2 regions of the Dyella sp. LX-66 genome follow, and region 1 is predicted to be linked to the other one. Evidence: riboswitches for the same ligand, from Rfam matches in the RefSeq annotation. Region 1 holds a riboswitch; the other holds the start of a gene.
What was found. Region 1 has a riboswitch for S-adenosylhomocysteine ahead of KK141_RS17970 (hypothetical protein). Riboswitches for the same ligand answer to the same signal wherever they lie in the genome.
Positions count from the first base shown of each region.

Region 2: another riboswitch for S-adenosylhomocysteine. It lies ahead of ahcY (adenosylhomocysteinase); the one in region 1 lies ahead of KK141_RS17970 (hypothetical protein).

Region 1 covers NZ_JAHFVJ010000010.1:145,796-149,203, reverse strand. The annotation lists gene KK141_RS17975 (FAD-dependent oxidoreductase) at 1-640, shown strand, start outside; gene KK141_RS17970 (hypothetical protein) at 846-1,727, opposite strand; S-adenosyl-L-homocysteine riboswitch at 1,742-1,816, opposite strand; gene KK141_RS17965 (CHAT domain-containing protein) at 2,077-3,072, opposite strand; gene KK141_RS17960 (hypothetical protein) at 3,178-3,408, opposite strand, start outside.
Region 2 covers NZ_JAHFVJ010000003.1:350,417-353,824, reverse strand. The annotation lists gene ahcY (adenosylhomocysteinase) at 149-1,597, opposite strand; S-adenosyl-L-homocysteine riboswitch at 1,640-1,744, opposite strand; gene KK141_RS08115 (prolyl oligopeptidase family serine peptidase) at 1,893-3,408, shown strand, end outside.

The DNA.
Region 1 (3,408 bases):
GGGCGATGCGGCGCATATCCATCCGCCGACGGGTGGGCAGGGCCTCAATACGAGCATCCAGGATGCTTACAACCTTGGATGGAAGCTGGCCGCCGTGCTGCGCGGTGCAGAAGATGCGTTGCTCGATACCTACGAGCAGGAGCGTCGCCCTGTCGCTGCGGAGGTGCTTGGGCTTTCCACGCAGTTGCTTGCCGCGGCGAAGCAGGGGGATATGCGGCGTGGGCGCAATGTGCGGCAGTTGGATCTTGGTTATGCGAATTCGGCGCTTGCGCTGGAAATGCCGGAGCGTCGGCATGGTCCTTTCGCTGGAGACCGCGCTGCCGATGCGCCGATGCGTGGTGTCAGCGGCCAAGCGGTGCGGCTATTCGATTTGCTTAAAGGTACGCATTGGACGTTGCTGGGTTATGAGGCTGATCGTGCTTGTGTAGCTGCGCGGGCGGGGCTTCGTATCCACACCATCGGTGAAGGCGGGGAGCTTGTCGATGATCGGGGTCATTTCCGGGCGGGCTATGCGGTGTCGGCGGGGGAGTGGGTGTTGGTGCGGCCGGATGGGTATATCGCGGCTATCGTTGGCACGGAACAACTCGGGGCGATGGAAGTCTTTTTTCAGTACGCCGAGCGTTGCATGCCTGGGGCATAAAACCGATGGGTTGATGCAGGCGGGCCATGGGTCGGGGGCGGACGAGCGCATGTTCCGAAACGTCGGTAGTTATTCCAAAACTACCGACAATATGGAACACACCTGGCATGACCCATCCGGCAACCACTGGCAAAGGGTGGCAAAGGGGACGAGAGCAATTAAGCGGTGATAACTACACCCGCCCCCTTTAAACCACCGGAAATGCTCAGGCGACCCGAGCAGCCAACCGCCGCTGCAGATGTCGCGCGAAACGCTCCGCCGCCTCCGGCTGCGTCCCAAGGTGCAGGAACGGCTCGATCATTTCCAGCTCCATCAGCAGGAAGCTGCCCTTGCAGATCACGCCATCGACGCGTGCATAAGCACTATCGGCATGGCCGAGCGCCGCCGCGGCGGAAAGGGCGCGCTTGGCGCTGGCGATCAGTGCCGGATCGGGATCGACGGCGTCGGCTGTCCCTCCGAAATCCGACTGCACCCGGTAATCGCCGGCCGCCGCCCGCTTGATCACGGCGTGGCTGTACTCGCCGCCAAAGAACAGCAGAGACCATTCGCCGTCGCTGACCACTTCAGGCACGAAGGGCTGCAACAGATACTCGAATTCCCTCGGCAGTTGCGCCACGACCTGCTCGAACGCGGGATCGCCAACGACGCCGCGCGCCGTATACCAGGCCGTACCGCTGACCGTCGGCTTGACCACCACTTCCTGGCCCGACATCCGCGCCAGCGTCTGCCGCAGCTCGGTTCCCGATGCCATGGTCGTGGGGATGATGTCGACGCCCTGCGCGGCCAATTCCGGCAGATAGCGCTTGTCGCTGTTCCAGCGCAGCAGGGCTTTATCGTTGATGGTTGGAATGGGCAGGCGATCCAGCCATTCGACAAACGCGGCGTAGTGCTTGAAGTAATCCCAGGTGGAACGCATCAGCACCGCGTCGTACCGCGACCAGTCCACGCCGGGGTCGTTCCAGACGCAGGGTGTCGTCTCGATGCCAAGGCTTAGCAGCGAATCCGCCAGGTGCCGGTCGTCCGGATGGATACCCGGAACCATCGAGGACGTAGCGACAGCAAGACGATGTGTAACGGCATGGGACATAGCAAATCCTCCATCAATGGAGGGCGCCCTTGCTGGGATATCGAAGCCGAGCGTGGCGGATCGAGTCCGTCGCAGCACCCCTCGGATTCGACTGCGCGGCGAACGATCGGCGCGCAATGACTGGCATCGTCGTGACGATGCGCGGGTAGTTTCGTGGACTTGCCGGCGCTTCGTCAATGTTCCGGCATGCCGCCAAAGGGCATTGCTTCCTTAGGCTCCTGGAGCTGCTGCTCATAGGGGCAAGCGGGGATAAGGGCCATTAAATGGTGTTAACTGCATCTGCCCCTTTAGCCACTTCCATTTAGCTGCAAAGCCGGCGCAACCACATTCGTTCTTCTTAGCTCCTCATCTACGGAGTAACAAGCACGATTTCGTCAGCATCTAAGCCCGCCTGGACAAACAGGATAGGAGTGTCATGCTCGGGTATACCCTCGAGCATGAGCGCAGCACGTGCTTGGTCAAACGCCTTCCTGACGGAAAGACCGAAGCCAATTGCTGAGTAAAAATTCGAGGAAAATACCCGTGCAGCCTCATCACCTATGGACGTATTCATTCCAATAGCTGCCTCGATGTGCTCAACCACTGCCTCGGCTTGACCATGCGAATAGCAGGTGTTGAAAAACACAAGTCGGATGTTCTCGGCGACGGTTTTCATGACCTGGACTATCGCCTCCTTCGATACAGATTTCGCTTGACCAGACGGGCTCTGGAAAATGATTTCATCTTGGTCGCTTCCATGCCCACTGAAATGAACGATAGTTGGCTGACACTCGTTGAGCGCCTGAAGAAGATCGCTACTTTGCAAAGCCCAACGGGTTTCGAGCTTGACCACATCCCGATGTTTCGAGCCCCGAATCATCTGACCAATGCTTCGAGCCTCCTCATCGAGACGTAGTTGCTGTTGATCGATGGGATTGGAGGCGAGGAATAGAACCACGATACGTTCGAGTGGCTGCAGAAGTTTTGCTATGGCGTGTTCGGTCCGTCTATGTAAAGCGGAGTGATGACGCAAGGTAGAGTCGACCGCTGCCATATGCTGTGTTTGCTGACGCATACGATTGCTTTCGTCTTGAATCCGCCTTTTGCCTTCCCGTTGCTCCTCGTCGGCTTGCCTGCGCTGGTCCTCCGCAATTCGGGCCTGAAGTTGGCCAATATTCTTCTCGAAGTCAGCGACTTTTTTCTCGGACGAAGCCACATCTCGCTGGTAACGCGCAATATCTCGCAAGCGGGACTCAAAGGCGCTGACGCTCGATGCTTTCCGGGCAGCCTCCTGTACACTCAAGATACGGCTATTGATATCCAAAATCCTCTTGATTTCAGCCGCCTTCTTCTTCTGAATAGCCACAATCTCGTTCTGCTTTTGAAGAGCACTTCGGCGGTATTGATCAGATGACATAGAAGTGCCCAATAAAATGAAAGTGAAGCGAACGCAGAAAGGGAATAAGAGCAACTAAATGCGTTCTCCCTTTTGCTCCTCACAACAATGCGCCGCAAACGAAAACCGCCTGCCTGGCGCAAGCAGATGCGGCGTATGGCACTCCCACCAGGCCGCTGCGGATGGCGAACTGGCGCGCAGGACTTCGATAGCGTCAATGACGTTAACGATGTAGCCGATGGATGGTTGCTCCTCCATCGGGGCGGCGCCCAATAGACGCTTCAACCGCGCCAGCAAGCTGCGATG
Region 2 (3,408 bases), on a different contig from region 1:
CGGATGAGGGTACGGGCGGAGCGGTGCGCCTCGCTCCGCCCGCACCCTCACCCCAACCCCTCTCCCGGAGGGAGAGGGGCTAAAAGCCAAGGCACAAAAAAAGCGCGCGGTTTGCACCGCGCGCCTTTCGTTCCCGCTGGACCGCCGCTCAGTAGCGGTAGTGGTCCGGCTTGTACGGGCCTTCCACCGGCACGCCGATGTAGGCGGCCTGATCCGCGGTCAGCTTGGTCAGCTTCACGCCGATCTGCTCCAGGTGCAGGCGGGCGACTTCCTCGTCCAGCTGCTTGGGCAGGCGGTAGACGGTCTTCTCGTAGACGTCCTTGTTCTTCCACAGGTCCAGCTGCGCCAGCGTCTGGTTGGAGAAGCTGTTGGACATCACGAAGCTCGGATGGCCGTGGGCGCAGCCGAGGTTCACCAGGCGGCCTTCGGCCAGCATGTAGATGCTGTGGCCGCCGCTCTTACTTTGCGTGGCGGCGAAGGTGTAGCGGTCGACCTGCGGCTTGATGGTCTCGCGCGACACGTCCTTGGCGCCGTTCAGGCGGTCGATCTGGATCTCGTTGTCGAAGTGGCCGATGTTGCAGACCAGGGCGTTGTTCTTCATCGCCGCCATGTGCTCCAGCGTGATGATGTCCTTGTTGCCGGTGGTGGTGACGTAGATGTCGGCCATGCCGAGCGTGTCTTCCACGGTGGTGACCTGGAAGCCTTCCATCGCCGCCTGCAGGGCGTTGATCGGGTCGATCTCGGTGACGATCACGCGCGCGCCGAAGCCCTTCAGCGAGTGCGCGCAGCCCTTGCCCACGTCGCCGTAGCCGCACACCACGGCGACCTTGCCGGCGACCATCAGGTCGGTGGCGCGCTTGATGCCGTCGGCCAGCGACTCGCGGCAGCCGTACAGGTTGTCGAACTTGCTCTTGGTGACCGAGTCGTTGACGTTGATCGCCGGCACCAGCAGCTTGCCCGCTTCCATCATCTGATACAGGCGGTGCACGCCGGTGGTGGTCTCCTCGGAGACGCCCTTCCAGTCGGCCGCGACCTTCTTCCAGAAACCGGGACGCTCCTTGGCGGTGCGCTTGAGCAGGTCCTTGATCACCTGCTCCTCATGGTTGCCGCTGGGCGTGTTGACCCAGTCGTCGCCGTTCTCCATGTCCAGACCCTTGTGGATCAGCAGGGTGGCGTCGCCGCCGTCGTCGACGATCAGCTCGGGGCCCTGCATGCCCGGGTGGGTGAGCATGTCCAGCGTGCAGTCCCAGTACTCCTCCAGCGTCTCGCCCTTCCAGGCGAACACCGGGATGCCGGCGGCGGCGATGGCTGCGGCGCAGTCGTCCTGGGTGGAGAAGATGTTGCAGGAGGCCCAGCGCACCGAGGCGCCCAGGGTGCTCAGGGTCTCGATCAGGACCGCGGTTTCCTTGGTCATGTGCAGCGAACCGGACAGGCGCACGCCCTTGAGCGGCTGCTCCTTGGCGTAGCGGGCGCGGATCTGCATCAGGCCCGGCATTTCCTCTTCCGCCATGCGGATACGGCGGCGGCCGAGGTCGGCGAGGGAGATATCGCGGACCTTGAAGTCCTGGCCGGCGGCTTCTTTGCTTACTGCGTTCATGGTGTGGCTCCGGAAATTTGTGCGGCAGGGAATGCCGCATCGGTTGACCGGGCGCCGTTTGACGATGAAAACCATCGAGCCTGGCCGGACTCGTGCCGCCTCTTAACTGGGCAAGACACAGCCGCGGTCGCAGCGCCCCTCGATGGGAGTTCGGAAGTATAGCCGCTGCGGCGTTCGGGATTCGTCACGCCGGCCCGGGCGCCCAGGCGGCCCCGACCATGACGGATGGCCTAGGCCCGGCCGGCGCCGGGCCGGTAACGTCGCAAGTTTCTTCGTCCAGAGGCCGTCTGCCCCCATGAACCGTCCGCTCCGGCGTCTCGCCCTCGTTGGTTTCCTGCTGGCGGCACTGCCGCTGGCCACCTCCGCCCGCACCCCGCTGGCCCCGCCCGCGGCGGCCGCCCCGGCCGACGGCTACCGCCTGCCGCCCGCGCCGCTGCAGGCGCTGGTGGACGCGCCGCGTCCGCCGCAGCTGTCGATCAGCCCGCACCGCGACCTGCTGGCGCTGATCCAGACCCCCGCGCTGCCCGGCATCGACTTGGTGGCGCAGCCCGAGCTGAAGCTGGCCGGTCTGCGCATCAATCCGCGCACCTATGCGCAGAGCCGCTTTTCCTTCGGCACCGACCTGTGGCTGCTGGATATCGCCAGCGGCAAGGAGCAGCGCCTGCAGGGCCTGCCGGCGCCGCTGTCGATCGCCACCACCAGCTGGTCGCCGGACCAGCGCTTCCTGGCCTTCAACCAGGTGGATGCGAAATCCGGGCGCAACGAGCTGTGGGTAGTCGACGTCGCTGCACACAGCGCGCGCCGCCTGACCGAGCTGCCGCTCAATACCGTGTCCGGCCGCGGCTACCGCTGGATGTCCGACAGCAAGCGCCTGCTGGTGGAACTGCGGCCCGACGGGCAGGGCGAGGCGCCGGCCGGTGGCGGCATTCCCACCGGCCCGAACGTGCAGGAGACGCGCGCCGGCGGCGGCGTGAGGTCGCTGCCCACCTACCAGGACCTGCTGCACAACGAGAACGACGCACGCGTGCTGGAGCACTACCTGCGCGCGCAGGCCGCCCTGGTCGACCTGGACGGCAAGGTGACCAGGCTCGGCGAACCCGCGCTCACGCTGTCGCTCGCGCCCTCGCCGGACGGCCGCTATGTGCTGCGCGAGCGCGTCGAGCGGCCGTTCTCCTACCTGGTGCCGGTGGATTACTTCCCGCGCCGCATCGAAGTGCTGGATCTGGACGGCAAGCTGGTCAAGGAGATCGCGCACCAGCCGCTGATCGACGGCCTGCCCACCGGCAACGACGCCGTGCGCACCGGCGTGCGCGACATCGACTGGCGCGCCGACGCACCCGCCACCCTGGTCTGGGCCGAGGCGCAGGACGGCGGCGACCCCGCACGCCAGGCCGAGGTGCGCGACCTGGTGAAGACCCAGGCGGCGCCGTTCACGCAGGAACCCACCGTGCTGGCGCGCCTGGCCAGCCGTTATGCCGGCGCCTATTGGGGCTCGGGCGAGCTGGCGCTGATCGAGGAGTTCTGGTGGAAGACGCGCCAGGTGAAGGAATGGCGCATCGCGCCGGACCGTCCGCAGCAGGCGCCGAAGCTGGTGCGCGAAGGTTCCTCCGAGGACCGCTACAAGGACCCGGGCCTGCCCGCGACGGCGATCGACGAGCACGGCGAGCAGCGCCTGGTGGTCACCGCCGACGGGCACGGCATCTTCCGCCTGGGCAAGGGCGCTTCGCCGGAAGGCGATCGTCCGTTTATCGACAAGGTCGACCTGGACAGCGGCAAGAGCGAGCGCCTGTTCCATTCGCAGGCGCCGTACT